One region of the Allobosea rubneri genome, then DNA from elsewhere that is predicted to be linked to it. Evidence: riboswitches for the same ligand, from Rfam matches in the RefSeq annotation. Region 1 holds a riboswitch; the other holds the start of a gene.
The links. Region 1 has a riboswitch for thiamine pyrophosphate ahead of thiC (phosphomethylpyrimidine synthase ThiC). Riboswitches for the same ligand answer to the same signal wherever they lie in the genome.

Region 1 (10,001 bases):
CGAGGGCCATACCGACGCGGTCGGCGCCGATATCGACAACCTGTCGCTCTCGGACCGGCGGGCGCAGTCGGTCGCCGAGATCCTGACCCGCGACTTCGGCGTCCCGGCCGAGAATCTGACGACCCAGGGCTATGGCGAGCAGTATCTCAAGGTCCAGACCCAAGGCGACGCCCGGGAGAACCGGCGCGTGACCCTGCGCCGGATCACGCCGTTGCTCACCGGCCAGAACGCGCAGTGAGACGACGCCCGGGCGATCCCTTCACGGGCGCCCGGGCTTGCCTGTGATATCAATGGAACCTTCGCCGCCCTCGCTGGTTCCTTGGTCAGGCCGGAGTTTGCCTGCTGCCGGCCCGACGAGCGCAGGAGGGCCCGATGCGCAGATCATTCTGGTTCCTGATGAGCCTCGTGCTCATCGGGCTTGTAGCTGCGGAAGCGGCTGCCGGACAGGAATCGTCCGGCCCGGACATGACCACCATCCAGCGCGAGCGCGCGCCCGGCGTGCCGATGACGCCCAATGTAGGCGACGTTCAGAGGGACGAACCGGCCGCCGAGCGCGCCGAGGTCCGGCGCGAACGCGAGCGGGTGGCGCGCGACCGGCGCGGCCCTGCCCAGCCGAACCGCGACCTGCCGATGCCGCGGGGCGTGCCCTCGATCATCGCGCCCTGATCATTCGAGAGCGCGGGGGAGGATTCAGATTTGCGTAAGGGCTCGCTGCCTATGGTCGCGGCGAGGAGTTTGCCATGAGCGAAATGTCGACCGCGATCGCCCAGAGTTTGGTCAGCATGCGCTCGGCCGCGACCCAGCAGACCATGCAGCTCGAAATGGTCAAGCAGAACGCAAAGGCCGACCAGGCCCTCGTCACGATGCTGCAGCAGTCGGCCGAGCAGCAGAAGGCCACGCTGCCGGCCGGCCAGGGCGGCAATCTCGACGTCAGCGCCTGATCGCCTGGAGCTAATCCGTGTTTCGCGGAATAGCTCCAGTCCATTGATTACCGCACTTTCTTCACGCGAACCGGTACCCACTTCGCTCGAAAGCGCTTTGGCGCCGCCACAAGTAGCGGTTTCCGATTCAGATTCGGGTAAGGCGTGCGCTCTATCCTCGAGGCGAGGGAGGAGAGCATGAGCGACTCGTCTTTTCTGATCGGCGAGAGCTTCGTCGCCCGGCCCACTGAGCGGCCCCAGCCGGCGCAGCAGAGCGAAATCCAGAAAGAGCTGGACGATGCCCAGCGCGGCCTCGTCGAGATGCTGGAGCGCAGCATCGCCGAGCAGAAGGCGGCGCTTCCCTTCGGCCAGGGCGAGCATCTCGACGTCACCGTCTGAGCGACGCCGACGGCGAGCGGCAGCGCCGGCCTTTCCGCATGTCCCCACCACATGGCCGCCGGGCCGAAGCCGGCTTGCTTCCTCTCTCGACCGCCTCTAACCTCCGCCTTGTTCCGAGGGGTGCTCGCAAGAGCTGAGATGGCGTCCGACGCCGAACCCGTCGAACCTGATCCGGGTCATACCGGCGGAGGGACTGGAACGCGGCCTACGCCCTATCTGTAGCCGCATAACAGCGACTGGACCGTCCAGACACCCGGATCTCCTGAACCTTGGACCAAGGAGGAGATCCCATGAACGCCCATACCAAGCCCCAGAAGAACTCCGTCAAAGCCGCGCCGCAAAGCGTGACGACCGGGCCGATCATCGGCTCGCGCAAGATCTATGTCGCGGCTCCCGAGCATCCCGAGATGCGCGTGCCCTTCCGCGAGGTGGTGCTGACCACCGATGCCGAGCCGCCGGTGCGCATCTACGATCCGTCCGGGCCCTATACCGAGACCGATGTGCAGATCGACCTCAATGCCGGCCTGACGCAGCCGCGCCGGGCCTGGCTCGATGCGCGCGGCTTTGCGACCGTGCCCGGCCGCGCCGTCACCGCAGCCGACAACGGCAACATCTCGGAGGAACATCTGGTCCCGGCCTGCCCGGCGCAGCGTCCGATCCTCGAGGCCAAGCCCGGCCAGATGGCGACGCAGTACGAATTCGCGAAGGCCGGCATCATCACGCCCGAGATGATCTACGTCGCGCATCGCGAGAATCTCGGCCGCGCCGCCATGCTGGAAGGCGCCAAGGAGCGCCATGCCGATGGCGAGAGCTTCGGCGCTTCGGTGCCGGAATTCGTCACCCCGGAATTCGTCCGCGAGGAGATCGCCCGCGGACGCGCCATCATCCCGGCCAACATCAACCATCCCGAACTGGAGCCGATGGCGATCGGCCGGAACTTCCTGGTCAAGATCAACGCCAATATCGGCAACTCGGCCGTGACCTCCGGCGCTGCCGAGGAAGTCGAGAAGCTGGTCTGGGCGATCCGCTGGGGCGCCGACACGGTCATGGACCTCTCCACCGGCCGCAACATCCACAACATCCGCTCCTGGATACTCAGAAACTCGCCGGTCCCGATCGGCACGGTGCCGATCTACCAGGCGCTGGAGAAGGTCGGCGGCGACCCGATCAAGCTCGACTGGGAGGTGTTCAAGGACACGCTGATCGAGCAAGCCGAGCAGGGCGTCGACTATTTCACCATCCATGCCGGCGTGCGGCTTCCCTATGTGCCGCTGACGGCCAGCCGCGTCACCGGCATCGTCTCGCGCGGCGGCTCGATCATGGCGCGCTGGTGCCTCGCGCATCACAAGGAGAGCTTCCTCTACGAGCGCTTCGACGAGATCTGCGAGATCATGCGCAAATACGACGTCTCGTTCTCGCTCGGCGACGGCCTGCGTCCGGGCTCGATCGCCGATGCCAACGACCGTGCCCAATTCGCCGAGCTGGAGACGCTGGGCGAACTCACCAAGGTCGCCTGGGACAAGGGCTGCCAGGTGATGATCGAGGGCCCCGGCCATGTGCCGATGCACAAGATCAAGGAGAACATGGACAAGCAGCTGCGCGAATGCGGCGAAGCCCCCTTCTATACGCTCGGACCGCTGACCACCGACATCGCGCCGGGCTACGACCACATCACCTCCGGCATCGGCGCGGCGATGATCGGCTGGTTCGGTTGCGCCATGCTCTGCTACGTGACGCCGAAGGAGCATCTCGGCCTGCCCGATCGCGACGACGTCAAGACCGGCGTGATCACCTACCGGATCGCCGCCCATGCCGCCGACCTCGCCAAGGGCCATCCGGCGGCGAAGCTGCGCGACGATGCCTTGTCGCGTGCCCGCTTCGACTTCCGCTGGGAGGACCAGTTCAACCTGGCGCTCGACCCGGACACGGCGCGGTCGTTCCATGACGAGACGCTGCCGAAGGACGCCCACAAGGTCGCGCATTTCTGCTCGATGTGCGGGCCGAAGTTCTGCTCGATGAAGATCACCCAGGACCTGCGCGCCGAGGTGCTGGCGATGGGCGAGAACGAGCGGGCGGCTCTCGAAGCCATGGCGAGCGAGGGCATGGCGGCGAAGTCGGAGGAGTTCCTCAACAAGGGCGCGCAGCTCTACCTGCCGGCGGCCGAATGAGCGCGGTGATGGCGATGGACCGGCTCGACGCTGCGCGCGTCGCCTCGGTCCTCGCCCGCGTGGTGGAGAACCGTCCGCGGGTGCAGTGCCTGACCAATACGGTGGCGCAGAACATCACGGCGAACATGCTGCTCGCCTTCGGAGCGATCCCGTCCATGGCCATCCATGTCGACGAGGTCGCGGCGATGGCGGAAGGCGCCGGCGCGATCCTGATCAATATCGGCACGATCAATGCCGAGAGCGAGCTCGCCATCCCGAAACTGCTCGAGGTGGCGCGCGAGCGGGGCAAGCCCCTGGTCTTCGACCCGGTCTTCGTCGAGCTCTCGCCGCTGCGCCAACACATCGCCCGCGAGGTGCTGCGCCTGCCGAACCTCGTCGTGCGCGGCAACGCCACGGAAATGACGGCACTCGCCTTCGATCTTGCCTCGGCCGAAGGGGTCACCCGGGTCACCACCGGCAAGGTCGACCGGATCGAGAGCGGCGCGGCGAGCTTCTCGGTCGCGCATGGCCACCCCCTGATGACCAAGGTCACCGGCGTCGGCTGCGCGGCGGGGGCGCTGATCGCCGCCTGTTGCGCCGTCGAAAAGGACCCGGCCATCGCCGCGGCGGCGGCCTTGACGGCCTATGGCATCGCCGGCGAAATCGCGGCGGAGCGCTCGCGCGGACCCGGCAGCTTCGCAGTCGAGCTCGTCGACGCCCTCGCCGGCATCGACGAGGCGACGCTGGCGCAACGCATGGCGGGGTGATACCCGCCGCGGGAGCCGAGAGCGCAGGGCGGCAATTTCGCCTCCCTGCGCCCGCAAGGCACCCGGCACGATGAGAACAGGAAGACCGCCATGACCGTCGACATCAGCCTTTACGGCATCGTCGACCCGCAGATCGCTCGTGGCCGCTCGCTGGCCGACATGGCGCGCGAGGCGGTCGAGGGCGGCGCGACGCTGATCCAGCTGCGCGCCAAGAACGAGACGACGCGCGAGATGGTCCGCGAGGCCCGCGCCATCCGCTCGGCGCTGCACGGCACCAATGTGCCGCTGCTGATCAACGACCGGGTCGACGTGGCGCTCGCCGCCGGCGCCGACGGCGTCCATCTCGGCGCCGACGACATGAAGCTCAGCGATGCCCGCCGGCTGCTCGGCCCGCGCGCCATCATCGGGGCGACGCTGAACAAGATCGAGGACCTGCCCGAGCTGGCGGCCGCGAAGATCGACTATGCCTGCGCCGGCGCTGTCTTCTCCACGCAGCACAAGGACGATGCCAAGGCGCCGCTCGGCATCGAGGGCTATTCTGCGCTGCGGCGCGCGGCGGCGCAGGCGCTCGGCGGTCTCCCGGTCGGCGCCATCGCCGGGATCGACGCCGGCAATGCCGGCTCGGTGATCGCCGCGGGCGCCGATGGCGTCGCGGTGATCGGGGCGCTGTTCGGCGGGCAGGACATCACGGCGGCCGCTCACGCGCTGCGGGAGGCGGTCGACGCGGCGCTGGCGCGGCGGCTGGCGGCCCCGGTCTGATCGCCGGGAGGCGGCCCTTCAGCCCTTCAGATACATGTCCCAGCAGGGCGAGAGCGCGATCCTGGTCCGTCCTTCCAACGCCTTGCCGAAGTGCTCGAGGATCATGCCGCGGGCCGTGGTCTGCGGGCATTTCGGTGCCATGATCGCATCGAGCTCGCGCAGATCCTCCAGCGCCTGGGCCGCGACCTTCGGGTTGCTGCGGAACGGGTCGATACCGATCGGGACATGGCGCGGCGGCCTGCGATCGAGCTGGCGGTTGAACAGGTCGACGAAATCGAGCGTGAAGAAGCCGTTGAGCTCGCGCTTGTTGGCGCTCTCCCAGGCGCGGATCGCCTCGATGCCCTGCTCGGCCTCGAGCAGCCAGGTCGCCTGATAGTCGATCGCCGAGTAGAGAATGAACGAGGGCAACTGGCCCTTGGCGGAGAGCTCGGCATAGGCGCTCTGGTTCCGCGCGTAATGCTCCAGCATCAGCGGCGCGCGCTCCGCGATCTCGCGCTTGACGCTGACCCGGCCGATCCGGCCGAGATCGTCGACACGCAAGGCTTCGTAGGTCGGCGCGCCCAGCATGGCGCGGGCGCCGCGCTCGATGAAGATCAGCGCCGAAGGCAGGGACGCGGCGAGGAGCAGCACCAGCACGACGGGCCGGAGCCGATCCATCCTGCCCTGCCATTCGAGCAGGATCGCCAGCAGCAATGGCCAGAGCGCGATGAATTCGAGGCTGCCGGTGTTCTGCGTCTCGAAGAAGATCAGGGCGAACAGGGTGACCGCGAGCCAGCCGGTCGTCGACGCCGCAAGCCCGCGCAGGAAGGAGCCGAATGCCGCCGGGCGGTCGCGCCAGGCCACCCAGACCAGCACGCCGAGCAGCACGAGCACCGAGCCGATGACGTTGAACTTGACCGAGGCCACGGTCAGGAAGCGCGGCAGCAACGCCCCGGTATTGAGCGAGAGCAGGGTCAGGATGTCCTCGACATAGGCCCGGACCAGGCCGGTGCCGAGATCGAGAAGGGCGAGGATCGCGATGACGGCGGCGGCGACGAGAGCGGCATCTCGGAAGCGCATGCGGCCGGTCAACACGGCATAGCCGACCAGCATGGCGCCGCTGACGGCGCCGGTGACCTTGACCAGGAACAGCGCCAGCATCAGCGCCGCGACCAGTAAGGTCAGGAGCAGCGGACCGCGCACGAAGAACAGCGTCGCTACCAGCACATAGAGCAGCAGGCAGATATGCCGGTTGTAATGGCCGAAGCCGTCGAGGCCCGGCAGCGGGTAGAGCTCGTGCAGGTTGATCGGCAGCGAAGCGAAGAGCAGGAAGGGCAGCAGCAGAGCCAGCGCCTGCCCGCGCGAGCGCTGCGCGACATGGAAGGCCACGATGGCCAGCAGCGGCAGGGCGACAGGCAGCACGCCCCAATTCGCGAGCAGGATCGGATGCGCCTTTGGAAAGGCGAGGTCGAGGCCGGCGACGAGGTAATAGCCGAGCGGGCCGACCGGCGCGAAGAAATCGATGCTCGGGATCTGGCCTTCATGGATGCGCTGGGCGGCGTCGAAATAGACCGCGGTGTCCCAATAGTTGGAACCGAGTGGCAGGCGCAGCGGCAAAAGCAGTCCGGCGAGGACAAGGGCGAGAAAGAGCGCCAGCCAGAAGGCGGGGCTGGACGCGAGCCGGCGCAGGCTCCAGGCAGCGTCGCCTTCCGCCGCGAGTGCTCGCTGCGTCTTTACAGTGCCCATCGCCATGCTCGCCTTCCTGGTCGCGCGGGAGACTGGCAGCAAAACCTTACCGGGAGCCTGCGACGACCGGCGAATGACGACCGGAGCCGCCTTTTCTAGCCCTGTGCCGGGGCACCCGGTATGTCGGCGAGGCGTCGCGGCAGGGCAAAGCCATGGCGCAGCGGATCGTCGGGCTCGATGACGAAGCTGCCTTCCCCGGCAAGATGGCTCGTGCCGGCGACCGTGACGGTGACGGCACCGGCAGCAGGGTATTCGACCGGGCCGACCACCGTGCCGGTAAAGGCTCCGCCGGTGATGCTGCGGAAGCTGCGGCTCCTGCCCGTCGGGATCAGGCCCCTGGCATGGTCCAGCGCCATGCGCGCGGTCACGCCGGAGCCGGTCGGCGAGCGGTCGATCTGGCGTTCGGCGAAGACGCAGAGATTGAAGCTCTCGGCCTCCGGCCCGGCCTCGTCGGTGACGATGGTGCCGTAGAGAAAGCCGAGGTCGGGCTCGGTCGGATGGGTGATCGCGCGTGTCGCCCGGACCCTGTCCGTCAGCGCCCCTGCCGCGGCTACGATCTCCTCGACCGGCGTTGCGAACAGGTCGAGCCCGAAGCGCGAGGCCGGCAGGATGCAGTAATACGCGCCGCCATAGGCGATGTCGGTGACGACCGTGCCGAAGCCGGGCAGCGCGACCGCGAGATCGCGCGCCTCGACGAAGGCCGGCACGCTCTCGAAGCTCACCGTGCCGACCCTGCCACCTTCGAACTCGCAGGCGAGGCGCAGAAGGCCACAGGGCGCCTCGATGGCGAAGCGGGTCACCGGCTCGACCGCCGGCACCAGCCCATGATCGATCGCATAATGGCCGAGCGCGATGGTGGCGTGGCCACACATCGTCGAATAGCCCTCATTATGGGTGAAGAGCACGCCGAAGGCCGCCTCGGGAGCGGTCGCCGCCACCGGAATGACGCCGTACATGCCGTCATGGCCGCGCGGCTCCAACATCATCGCCCGGCGCAGATCGTCATGCAGCTCGCGGGCCTGCCGGCGCTTCTCCAGAATGGTCGCGCCGGTCAGCTCGGGATAGCCCGAGGTGACGATCCGGACCGGCTCGCCACAGGTATGGTAGTCGATATAGGCAAGGCGCATGGCTGGGCTCCCGATGGCGGCTCCGCCATCGCTGCCCAGCCTAGCCGGATCACGCGCTACTGCCAGAGCCGCAGCGGCGCCTCAGGCCTCAGAGGTTGAAGACCCGGTGCGGGACGAATTCGCCCTGCTCGATCGAGCCGGTGGCGATCAGCACGCCGCCGCAGGTGGTGTAGACCGCCTGGGCCTCGACCGGCGCATCGCGCCCGCGCAGCAGGATGCTCTGGCCGCGCTTGAGCCTGAGAGCCGCATCGCGATGGATCACGATCTCCGGGATCAGGGACAGGGCGGTTGCGACAGGCCGCAGAGCCGTGGCCGCAGCTTCCGCTCCCTCGCGCAGGGTTTCGACGGAGACCGCATCGTCGACCGCGAAAGGGCCGACGCGGGTGCGCCTGAGATGGGCGACATGACCGAGGCAGCCGAGAGCCAGGCCAAGGTCGCGCGCGATGGCGCGGACATAGGTGCCCTTGCCGCATTCGGCCTCGAAGGTCGTCGTCTCTGGCGAATGCGAGACGATGCGCAGCGAGGTGATCTCGACCGGGCGCGCCTCAAGCGTCACCTCCTCGCCGTCGCGGGCGAGGTCATAGGCACGCTCGCCGGCGATCTTGATCGCCGAGAATTTCGGCGGCACCTGCTGGATCGTGCCGGTGAAGCGCGGCAGCAGCGCCAGGATCGCGTCTTCCTGCGGCCGTGCCTCGGAGGTCGCGACGACCTTGCCCTCGGTGTCGTCCGTGTCGGTCTGCGAGCCCCAGGCGACGGTGAACTGATAGGCCTTGCGGCCATCCATGACGAAGGGAACGGTCTTGGTCGCTTCGCCGAGCGCAATCGGCAAAAGGCCGGAGGCGAGCGGATCGAGCGTGCCGGCATGCCCGGCCTTCTTGGCCGAGAAGGCGCGCTTCACTACGCTGACCGCATGGGTCGAGGTCATGCCGACGGGCTTGTCGAGCACGACCCAGCCATGGACATCGCGCTTCTTCGGGCGCGGCGCGAACTCCCTGCCGCCCGCTTCCCTGGCGCCCTCGGTCGGGGCTCCGTTCTCGTCAGTCATCGTCATGGGGCTTGTCTTGATCGGTCTGGTCGATGCGCAGCGGCTTGCGATCGGTGTCGCGGCGCACGGCGTCGGAGTCCAGCAGCGCATCGATGCGCGCCGCCTCGTCGAAGCTCTCATCCTGGCGGAAGCGGACGTCCGGAGCGTATTTCAGGTTCACCCGATGGGCGATCTCGCCGCGGATATAGCGCTTATGGGCATCGAGCGCCTTCAGCACGGGCCCGACATCCTCGCCGCCGAGCGGCATGATGTAGCAGGTCGCGAGCTTGAGATCGGGCGAGAGCCGGACCTCGGGCACGGTGATGACATGCTTCGCCAGCACGTCGTCGTGGATTTCGCCCCGCGCCAGCATCTCGGCGAGGGCGTGGCGGATCAGTTCGCCGACGCGGAGCTGACGCTGCGAGGGACCGGAGGTTTTTACAGGTTTTGCCATGGTTCTCGTTCTCCGGGATCGGACCGGATGAGCGTGGGTTGTCAAAGCGCCGTGGCCGGGCTTGGCCCGGCCACCTGATGACGTTCACGCGCGCCAGAGGCGCGATCTCTCGGTGAAGATGGTCGGGCCCCAGGACCCGACCATCGGAAGCGAAAGCCTCAGAGCGTGCGCTTGATCGCCTCGACGCGATAGCACTCGATGACGTCGCCGGCACGCATGTCCTGGTAGTTCTCGAAGGACATGCCGCACTCCTGGCCGGCCACCACTTCCTTGGCGTCGTCCTTGAAGCGCTTGAGCTGGGCGAGCTTGCCCTCGTGGACCACGACGCCGTCGCGGATCAGGCGGACATTGGCGCCGCGCTCGATCGTGCCGTCGGTGACGCGGCAGCCGGCGATCTTGCCGACCTTCGAGACGTTGAAGATCTCGAGGATCTGGGCATTGCCGAGCATGGTTTCGCGCAGGGTCGGCGCCAGCAGGCCGGACATCGCGTCCTTAACGTCATCCATCAGGTTGTAGATGATGTTGTAGTAGCGAATCTCGACGCCGGCCCGCTCGGCCGCCTCGCGCGCTTCCTTGTGGGCGCGCACGTTGAAGCCGACCACGACGGCGCCGGAGGCCTGCGCCAGCGTCACGTCCGACTCGGTGATGGCGCCGACGCCGGACTGCAGCACGCGGGCGC
Region 2 (10,001 bases), on a different contig from region 1:
GCCCCCTTCCTATCGCCGCCTGGCTTCCAGCGGCAGCGAATCGAACAGCGACGGCTCGGCGCTCGTCCGCGCCTTCTCGATCGTCAGGATCCTGAGCTTGGTCTCAACGCCGCCATCGGCCGAGAAGCCGCCGGTCTTGCCGCCGGCCGCGAGCACGCGATGGCAGGGCACGATGATCGGGATCGGATTCTGGCCGAGCGCCACGCCGACTGCGCGCGCCGCGCCGGGCTCGCCGATCCGCGCCGCGACCTCGCCATAGGTCAGCGTCTCGCCGGGCGGGATCGTCAACGTGACGCGATAGACCCGCTGGTTGAACTCCGACGTGGCGCTGAGATCGATCGGCAGATGGCCGAGATCGCGCTGCTCGCCGGCCAGCAGGGCGACGATCTCGGCGATCGCTTCCCGAACGAAAGCAACGGGCTCGGCCTCGCCAGCCTCCGGAAAACGGTGGGCCAGGCGCCTGCGGGCCGTGGTCTCGTCATGCTCCGGCAGTTGTGCGGCGATGATCTTCTCGCCTTGCCACACCAGGGCACAGCTGCCGATCGCGGTATCGAAGAGACAGAAGCTCTGCATGGCTCGACGCTAGCGCAAGCGAAGGCACTACGGCACCCGTTTCCTGCCGAACCGTCCCGGCAAGCTCAGGCCCAGAGCCGTTCCTTCTCCAGTCCCTTGTAGAGATCGGCGACCTGCTCGCCATAGCCGTTGAACAGCAGGGTCGGCCGCCGCTCGCGCGAGCCCAGCACCTGCTCGCTCGCCTGGCTCCAGCGCGGATGCGAGACCTCCGGGTTCACATTCGCCCAGAAGCCGTATTCCGACGCCTGCAAGCCCTCCCAGAAGGTCTTCGGCCGCTCGGCGACGAAGCTGATCTTGTTGATCGACTTGACCGATTTGAAACCGTACTTCCAGGGAACGATCAGTCGCATCGGCGCGCCATGCTGGTTCGGCACCGGCTTGCCGTAGATCCCGGTGACCATCAGCGCGAGTTCATTGCTTGCCTCGGCGATGGTCAGCCCCTCCGTATAGGGCCAAGGATACCAGCGCTGCGACTGGCCGGGCGCCACGCGCGGATTCATGAAGGTCTGCATCTGCACGTATTTCGCGCCCGAAAGCGGCTTGGCGAGTTCGACCAGCTTCTTCAGCGGAAAGCCGGTCCAGGGCACCGCCATCGACCAGGCCTCGACGCAGCGGAAGCGGTAGAGCCGTTCCTCCAGCGGCATCTTTCGGATCAGCTCGTCGACGCCGATCTCGAACGGCTTCTCGACCAGCCCGTCGATCGTCACCGTCCAGGGCCGCGTGCCGAGGCGCTTCGCCGAGGCGACGACGTCCTTCGAGGTCCCGAACTCGTAGAAATTGTTGTAGTTGGCCGCGAGCTCTTCCTCGGTCACCGGCCGGTCGAGCTTGTAGGCCTCGTTGCGCTTGGCCGGATAGAGGTCGAGCGTCGGGTCCGCGCCCTGGGCGAACGCCATCTCCGGCAAGGCGGCACCGGCGATCAGCCCGGCACCGGCGGCGATGAAGCGGCGGCGGTCCATGAAGGTGGCCTCGGGGGTCGCCTGGCTTTCGGGAATCTCCCAGCCGGCGCGGGTCTTGATCAGCATCGGACGACAAGCTCCGGTTATCCGGCGGCAGCTAGTCCACAGAGCGGGCCGATGCGCAATTCACGAGCGGGAGAGGATCAGCGGCGCTCTGTCGCGCCCTCGGCCTTCCTTCCGCAGAGCGCCATCCACCTTGCATCGCGGTCATGCTCGCCACGCTCGCTGCCGGGGCGTGCCCGGATCGCAGGCGCATGCTAGAAATTTCGGCAATGGTCGGACAGCCAGTTCCGCTCGGTAGAGAGTTCAGGTCTTTCAGAGGAAAGGCCTGTCGCGCGTCCCCGACCAGCGCGGCCGAACCGCGGGCGGAAGCTGGATGAACGTCGAGGAGACGATTGCGATGGGCAAGTTGAAATTCCTGGTTGGAACGGCCTTCGCCGCCACCCTTCTGGCCGCTCTGCCGGCCCGCGCCGACATCGTCATCGGCCTGATCGCGCCGCTGACCGGCGCCGTCGCCGCCTATGGCGACCAGGTCCGCAACGGCGCCGAGGCCGCCGTCGAGGCGATCAACAAGAAGGGCGGCATTCTCGGCGAGAAGGTCGTGCTGAAGCTCGCCGACGATGCCGGCGATCCCAAGCAGGGCGTCTCCGCCGCCAACCTGCTGGTCGGCGAGAAGGTCAAGTTCGTCGTCGGCCCGGTGACCTCCGGCGTCGCCATGGCGGCTTCCGACGTCCTCGCCGAGCACGGCACCTTGATGGTGACGCCGACCGCGACCGCCCCGGCCCTCACCAGCCGTGGCCTGAGCAATGTCCTGCGCACCTGCGGCCGCGACGACCAGCAGGCCGAAGTCGCCGCGAAATACGTGCTGAAGAACCTGAAGGACAAGCGGATCGCGGTGCTCCACGACAAGGGCACCTACGGCAAGGGCCTCGCCGACGCCTTCAAGAAGGGCATCAATGACGGCGGCGTCAAGGAAGCGCTCTATCTGACGCTGACGCCCGGCGAGAAGGACCTTTCGGCCGTCATCACCCGGCTGAAGGCCGCCAATATCGACCTGATCTATTTCGGCGGCTACCACCCCGAAGGCGGCCTGCTGGCCCGCCAGCTCAAGGACGCCGGCATCGCCGCCACCATCATCGGCGGCGAGGGCCTGTCCAACACCGAGTTCTGGGCGATCGCCGACCAGTCGGCGGCCGGCTCGCTGTTCACCAACGCGACCGACGCCCAGAAGAGCCCCGACTCGGCCGAGGCCGTGGCGGCGCTGAAGGCGAAGGGCATCCCGGCCGAGGCTTTCACGCTCAACGCCTATGCCGCCGTCGAAGTGCTCAAGGCCGGCATCGAGAAGGTGGGCAAGGCCGACAGCGCCACCGCCGTCGCGACCGCGCTGAAGTCCGGCATGACGGTGCCGACCGCGATCGGCAAGCTGTCCTACGGCAAGAACGGCGACCTCAGCTCGCCGGCCTTCTCCATGTTCAAATGGGAAGACGGCAAGATCGTCTCCGTCGACTGACGAAATAAGGCCGGTGCGGGGATGTCCCGCACCGGCCCGATATTGAGCAGGTATGCGCCGCCCCGCTGGGACTGCGCATACAGCGATAAACCGCCTCAGCCGCGCGCTTCGAGCGCCTTGATGATGGCCTCGCCCATCTCGGTGGTCGAGACGGCGTTGGCGCCGGGCGCGGCGATGTCCTTGGTGCGGGTGCCGGCGCCCAGCACGTCGGCGATGGCGCCTTCGAGCCGGTCGGCAGCCTCGCCCGCGCCGAAGGAATAGCGCAGCGCCATGGCGAAGGAGCCGATCATCGCGATCGGGTTGGCGAGGCCCTTGCCGGCGATGTCGGGCGCCGAGCCGTGCACGGGCTCGTAGAGCGCCTTGCGCTTGCCGGTCGCCGGGTCCTCGGCGCCGAGCGAGGCGGAGGGCAGCATGCCGAGCGAGCCCGTCAACATCGCCGCGACGTCGGAGAGGATGTCGCCGAAGAGGTTGTCGCAGACCACGACGTCGTACTGCTTCGGCCAGCGTACAAGCTGCATCGCGCAGTTGTCGGCGAGCACATGCTCGAGCTCGACATCCTTGTACTCGGCAGCGTGCAGCGCGGTGACCGTCTGCTTCCAGAGCACGCCGGTCTTCATGACGTTGTGCTTCTCGGCCGAGGAGACCTTGTTGCGGCGGGTGCGCGCCAGTTCGAAGGCGACGCGCGCGATGCGCTCGATCTCGCCGGTGGTATAGAGCTGGGTGTCGACGCCGCGCTTCTGGCCGTCCTCGAGCGTGACGATTTCCTTCGGCTCGCCGAAATAGACGCCGCCGGTGAGCTCGCGCACGATCAGGATGTCGAGGCCCTCGACCACTTCCGGCTTCAGCGACGAAGCCGAGGCCAGCGCCGGATAGCAGATCGCCGGACGCAGGTTCGCGAACAGGCCGAGATCCTTGCGCAGGCGCAGCAGGCCGGCCTCCGGGCGATGCTGATAGGGGACATCAGCCCATTTCGGGCCGCCGACCGCGCCGAAGAGCACTGCGTCGGCCTCCTGGGCGAGCTTCATGTCGCCTTCCGAGATCGCCGCCTTGTGGGCGTCATAGGCCGAGCCGCCGACGAGGCCGCGCTCGAGCGAGAAGGAAGCAAGACCCTGCTTCTCGAACCAGGAAACGATCTTCTCGACCTGGCCCATCACCTCGGGGCCGATGCCGTCGCCGGGCAGAAGCAGGAGCTTGTGGTTCGCCATGGTCGCCTCTCGGAATGCTGTTATCTTCAGGGCCTTCGCGCCCCTGCGCGCTGGTTACGGGCGGAAGCCGCGCGAAGCAAGCCGCAGGCTGGACTTGGGCGCTGCGGAGGCCTATCCGTCAGGGGTCTCAACGGGGTGCCCGGCAACCGGGCTGAGAGGGGCGCATAAGGGCGCCACGACCCGTAGAACCTGATCCGGGTCGTGCCGGCGGAGGGATTGAGCATCGAAGCCCGCAGCGGGCGACGCAAAGCCCTCCCCGTCAAAGCCCCAACGAAGCATGCGGGGACGTCATGACTGGTCTGAGCGGCAGAGCGGGGCTGATCGCCGGAATGCTGGCGGCGTTGCTCTTGGGAGCCCCTGCGCAGGCGCAGGAGAAGCCGGCGCTGAGCGTCTACACCTATTCCTCCTTCACCGGGAAATACGGCCCCGGCGCCAAGGTCAAGGCCGCCTTCGAGGCGCAGTGCGGCTGCACGCTGAACTGGGTCGCCGCCGACGATGCCGGCTCGCTGCTGGCGCGGCTCAAGCTCGAGGGCGAAACGACGAAGGCCGATCTCGTGCTCGGCCTCGACATGAACCTCGCGGCCGAAGCGAAGGCGAGCGGCCTGTTCCAGGCCCACGGCCAGGACGGCGCGTCACTGACCCTGCCGACGCCCTGGACCGACGATACGCTCCTGCCCTTCGACTGGGGCCATCTCGCCTTCGTCTACGATTCCACCAGGCTCGCGACGCCGCCGCAGAGCCTGAAGCAGCTCGTCGACGACCCCAAGGGGCCGAAGCTCGTGCTGCAGGATCCACGCACCAGCGCCCCCGGCCTCGGCTTCCTGCTCTGGATGCGCGCCGTCTATGGCGACGAGGCCGACGCGGCCTGGGCAAGGCTGAAGCCGCGCATCGTCACCTTCACCAAGGGCTGGTCCGAGGCTTATGGCCTGTTCCTCAAGGGCGAGGCCGACATGGTGCTCTCCTACGCCACCTCGCCGGCCTACCATCTCGGCGCCGAGAAGAAGACGCAGTACAAGGCTGCGCCCTTCGCGGAGGGGCACTACCTGCATGTCGAGCTCGCCGGCATGACGCGGGCGACGAAGCAGCCCGAGCTGGCGAAGCGCTTCCTCGCCTTCATGCTCTCCGACGCCTTCCAGTCGCTGATCCCCGAAGGCAACTGGATGATGCCGGCGAAGCTGCCGGCCGCTGGCCTGCCCGCCTCCTTCGCCGGGGTGATCAGGCCGCAGAAGACCCTGCTGGTCGCGCCGGAGACGGTCCGCAGCCAGCGCAGGGCCTTCATCGACGCCTGGCTCGCCGCGACGAGCCGCTGAGACCTTGCTCCGGCCGGCCACGCTCACCGCGCTCGCGATCCTCGCCCTCGCCTGCGGCTCGCTGCTCGGCCTGGCGCGAGCCGGCTCGGACGTCGCCACGCTCGCGACGCTCGGCCCCTATCTCACCCGCCTGATCGCCTCGGCCGGTTTGCAGGCGGCCCTCTCGACGCTGCTCTCGCTGGCGCTCGGAACCGGGCTCGCGCTCGCCTTGCTGCGCCGGCGCTTTCCCGGCCGCGAACTGCTGCTCGCACTGCTTACCACCGCCGCGGTGGCGCCGACCATCGTCATCGCCTTCGGTATCGTCGCGATCTATGGCCGCTCCGGCCTGCTCGGCTCGCTGGCCCGCAGCCTCGGCGCCGAGCCGCCCTCGATCTACGGGCTGCACGGCATCGTCATCGCTCATGTCGTGATGAACATGCCGCTGGTGACGCGCGCTTTGCTCCATGCCTTCGAACGCGAACCGGGCGAGCGGCGCCGGCTCGCCTCGGAGCTCGGTTTCACCGCCGCCGACTGCTTCCGGCATCTCGACTGGCCGGTGATCCGGCGTGAGGCGCCGGCGCTCGCCGTCCTCGTCTTCCTGCTCTGCTTCACTAGCTTCGCCATCGTGCTGTCGCTCGGCGGCGGCCCGGCCAATGCGACGCTGGAGGTCGCGATCTACGAGGCGGTGCGCTTCGAGGCCGATTTCGTTCGCGCCGCCGCACTGGCCGGCCTGCAATTGCTGATCTGCCTCGCCCTCGCCGCGGCCATGACCGCGCTGACGCCGAAAACCCGCGAGGAAGCCGGCGCCGAGCGCAACGCCACCCGGCCCGACCTCTTCGCCCTGCGCCGTCTCGATGGGCTGGTGCTGATCCTCGCGGCGGCCCTGATCGCACCGCCGCTTTTCAGCGTCGCGGGCGGGCTCGGTGCCATGACGACCCTCGCCTCGGCCGAATTCGTCCAGGCCGCCGTCACGAGCGCAGTCATCGCCGTCAGCGCCGGCCTCCTGGCCTGCCTGCTCGCTCTGCTGCTCGCCAGCGGCGCGCACCGGCTGCCGCAGCGCTCCCGCCTGCCCGACCTGGCTGCCTTCGCCATGCTCGGCCTGCCGCCCTTCGCCTTCGTCGCCGGGCTCTATGTCCTGCTGCGCGGCCTTGGCGACCCTGCCTCGCTCGGCCTGATGCTGGTCCCGCTGGTCAATGCGCTGATGGCCCTGCCCTACGCCTACCGCCTGCTCGCTCCGGCGCTCGCGATCAGTGCGCAGCGCCATGGCCGGCTGGCCGAGAGCCTGGGGCTGGCGGGTTGGAACAGGCTGCTTCTGGTGGAGTGGCCGGCCATGCGCGGTGCGCTCGGCGCCGCCTTCGCCTTCGCCACGGCACTCTCGCTCGGCGATTTCGGCGTCATCGCCCTGTTCGGCGGCCCGGAACTGACCACCCTGCCCTATCTGCTCGCCAACCGCCTCGGCGCCTATCGGATCGAGGAGGCCAGTGCGCTCGCGCTGGTGCTCGTCCTGAGCGCCGGCGGCCTCGCCTTCCTGACCCAGCGCTGGAGCGCGCGCCATGCTTGAGATCGCCAGGCTCGCCCTACGCTATCCGGACTTCGCGGCGTGCTATGATCTGACGGTGCCAGCCGGTGCGCTCTGCGCCGTGATCGGCCCTTCCGGCGGAGGCAAGACCACACTGCTCCACGCCATTGCCGGTTTCGAGCGGCCAAGCGCTGGCCGCCTTCACTTCAATGGCCAGGATCTATTGCCGCTGGCGCCGGCCGCGCGGCCGATCTCGATCCTGTTCCAGGACCACAACCTTTTCCCGCATCTGACCGCGGCCGAGAATGTCGGGCTCGGGCTGAAGCCGTCGCTGCGGCTGGATGCCGGCGAGCGGGAGCGTGTCGCGGCGGCGCTGGCGGAGGTCAATCTGACAGAATTTGCTTCACGCCGGCCCGCCGAGCTTTCCGGCGGTCAGCGGCAGCGCGTCGCGCTCGCCCGCGCTTTGCTGCGCGGCAAGCCGCTGATGCTGCTGGACGAGCCCTTCGGCGCGCTCGATCCCGGCCTGCGCCGCGAGATGATCGCCCGCGTCGACGCGCTCCGGCGCAGCCACGGCCTGACCGCGTTGATGACGCTGCACACCCCGGAGGAGGCGGCGGACACCGCCGACCTCTTCGCCTTCGTCGCCAATGGCCGCGTCGAGGCGGCGGGCCCATGGGACAGGCTGACGGCGAAGGACGGCTCGGAATCGGTCAGGCGCTTCCTCGGCCTTTGAATCTCGTCAAAGCCGCCCGCCCTTCAGCGCGCGCAGCACCTTTTCGCCCGGCCGGCCGGTCGGCTCCATGCCAATCTTGCCCTCGACATCCTTGATCGCCGCCCGCGTCAGCGAGCCGACGGCGCCGTCGGGCTCGCCGACGTTGTAGCCGCGCGCGATCAGCAGGCGCTGCAATTCGCGGCGCTGCTCGCGCGACAGCGGCAGATCGTCGGTCGGCCACTGCCCCTGCACGCCCGGCCGGCCGCGCAGCCGGTCGGAAAGCAGCGAGATGGCGAGCGCATAGGAATCCGCGCCGTTGTAGCTGAAGGCTGCATCGTAGTTCTTGAAGACCAGGAAGGCCGGGCCGTTGCGCCCGGCCGGCATCAGCAGGCCGGCATTCCCGGTACCGTTGAGAGCCGAGCCGTCGAACTTGACGATGCCCTGGCCCGCCCAGTGCGAGACCGGCCGCTTCGGGTTGCGCCCGGTCGCGCCGGAATAGCTGCGCGGCACGCGGACCTCGTAGCCCCAGGTCGCACCGGTGACCCAGCCGGCCTTGTCCATAAAATTCGCGGTTGAGTGCAGCGCGTCCGGGATCGAGTCGACGAGGTCGCGCCGTCCGTCGCCATCGCCGTCGACGCCGAGCCTGAGATAGGTCGAGGGGATGAACTGGGTGTGGCCGAAGGCACCGGCCCAGGAGCCGGTCAGCCGGTCGGCGCGGACATCGCCGCGCTGGATGATCTGCAGGGTCGAGATCAGCTCGCCCTTGAAGAAGGCGTTGCGCCGCGGCGCGAGACAGGCGCCCGTCGCCAGCGCCTGGACGAGCGGCCAGCGGCCCTTGGCCTTGCCGAAATCGCTCTCGACGCCCCAGACCGCGACGATGGTGTGGCGGTCGACGCCGAAGCGGCTTTCGGCTGCTGCCAGCGTCGAGGCGTGCTGGCGCAGCATGGCGCGACCTTCCGCGACCTTCTCGTCGTCGACCAGCGTGCCGAGATAGTCCCAGATCGGCGTCTTGAACTCCGGCTGGTTGTTCATCGCCTCGATGATCTTCATGTCGGGTGTGACGCCCGCCATGGCCCGGTCGAAGGTCGCGCCGGAGACGCCCTTGGCCGCTGCATCCGAGCGCAGGCCGGCGACGCACCGGTCGAAATTGGCAAAGGCCGCCGGAGCGGCGACGACGAAAGGCAAGGCCAGGATCAGAGCGCGCATAGGTCCACCGAATCGCAGGAATGGCACGAAACTAGGGCGCTCCGGTTAAAGGAGGTTAACCATGCGGCCTTTCGCGCCCACGCCTTATTCTCCTCTAGCCAGTCGCGCGCGGACACGGCCTGATCTATGCCTGCGCAGACAGCGCGAATCGCCCCCGGACCAGCCATGCAGCCTGCTCTGATCGAGACCCTCGGTTTCGCCGCCGCGACGCTGACGACGCTGTGCTGGCTGCCGCAAGCGGTGCAGACGATCCGCACCCGCGACACCCGCGCGATCTCGCTCTGGACCCAGGCGATGTTCGCCAGCGGCATCGTGCTCTGGCTGGTCTACGGCATGCTGATCGCGTCCTGGCCGCTGATTGGCGCGAATGCGGTCTCGCTTTGCCTGGTTTCGGTCATACTCGCGATGAAGCTGCGCCACGGCTGAGTCGCGTAGGTCCCGCTTCGAGACGCCAGCCCCGCCGCTACGGAACCCCGCCATGCCCGCTATCACGACCGCGCATCTCCTGCCGATCGGCATGCTGATCGCCTCGAACGTCTTCATGACCTTCGCCTGGTACGGGCACCTTTCCTACAAGAGCTCGGCGATCTGGCTGGCGATCCTGGCGAGCTGGATGATCGCCCTGCCGGAATACATGCTCGCCGTGCCGGCGAACCGCATCGGCCACAGCGTCTATACCGCTGCCGAGCTGAAGACGATCCAGGAGATCGTCACGCTCTGCGTCTTCGCGCTGTTCTCGGTATTCTGGCTGAAGGAATCGCTGAGCTGGAACCACGCCATCGGCTTCGCCCTGATCGCCGCCGGCGCCTTCTTCATCTTCCACGGAAAGGCCTGAGCGCCATGGCGCCGTTCCCCGCCTCGGGCCACCCCGCTGCCGAAGCCTATCTCGCCGACGGCTATGAGCGGGTCGTCGGCATGTCCTCGCGCTTTGCCGCCGCGATCTGCGCAAGGCTGCTGCGGCTGCAGACCGAGGAAGGCGTTTCCGGGCCGATCGCCGAGATCGGCGCCTTCGAGGGCCGCTTCTTCATCGC

Region 2: linked by a shared signal. The riboswitch ahead of thiB (thiamine ABC transporter substrate binding subunit) and the one ahead of thiC (phosphomethylpyrimidine synthase ThiC) in region 1 are both predicted to bind thiamine pyrophosphate.

Annotation. Positions count from the first base shown of each region.
Region 1 covers NZ_JAWDID010000093.1:1,469-11,469, reverse strand. The annotation lists partial or broken gene RKE40_RS28730 (OmpA family protein) at 1-238, shown strand, start outside; gene RKE40_RS28725 (hypothetical protein) at 373-666, shown strand; gene RKE40_RS28720 (hypothetical protein) at 741-941, shown strand; gene RKE40_RS28715 (hypothetical protein) at 1,119-1,319, shown strand; TPP riboswitch at 1,426-1,530, shown strand; gene thiC (phosphomethylpyrimidine synthase ThiC) at 1,610-3,487, shown strand; gene RKE40_RS28705 (hydroxyethylthiazole kinase) at 3,484-4,233, shown strand; gene thiE (thiamine phosphate synthase) at 4,324-4,992, shown strand; gene RKE40_RS28695 (hypothetical protein) at 5,011-6,723, opposite strand; gene RKE40_RS28690 (proline racemase family protein) at 6,813-7,844, opposite strand; gene truB (tRNA pseudouridine(55) synthase TruB) at 7,933-8,895, opposite strand; gene rbfA (30S ribosome-binding factor RbfA) at 8,882-9,322, opposite strand; partial or broken gene infB (translation initiation factor IF-2) at 9,481-10,001, opposite strand, start outside.
Region 2 covers NZ_JAWDID010000009.1:115,076-125,076, forward strand. The annotation lists gene RKE40_RS08605 (methylated-DNA--[protein]-cysteine S-methyltransferase) at 10-573, opposite strand; gene msrP (protein-methionine-sulfoxide reductase catalytic subunit MsrP) at 639-1,595, opposite strand; gene RKE40_RS08615 (branched-chain amino acid ABC transporter substrate-binding protein) at 1,930-3,039, shown strand; gene leuB (3-isopropylmalate dehydrogenase) at 3,135-4,244, opposite strand; TPP riboswitch at 4,366-4,477, shown strand; gene thiB (thiamine ABC transporter substrate binding subunit) at 4,535-5,554, shown strand; gene RKE40_RS08630 (ABC transporter permease family protein) at 5,559-7,094, shown strand; gene RKE40_RS08635 (thiamine ABC transporter ATP-binding protein) at 7,087-7,785, shown strand; gene RKE40_RS08640 (lytic murein transglycosylase) at 7,792-8,970, opposite strand; gene RKE40_RS08645 (SemiSWEET family sugar transporter) at 9,136-9,396, shown strand; gene RKE40_RS08650 (DMT family protein) at 9,449-9,805, shown strand; gene RKE40_RS08655 (class I SAM-dependent methyltransferase) at 9,811-10,001, shown strand, end outside.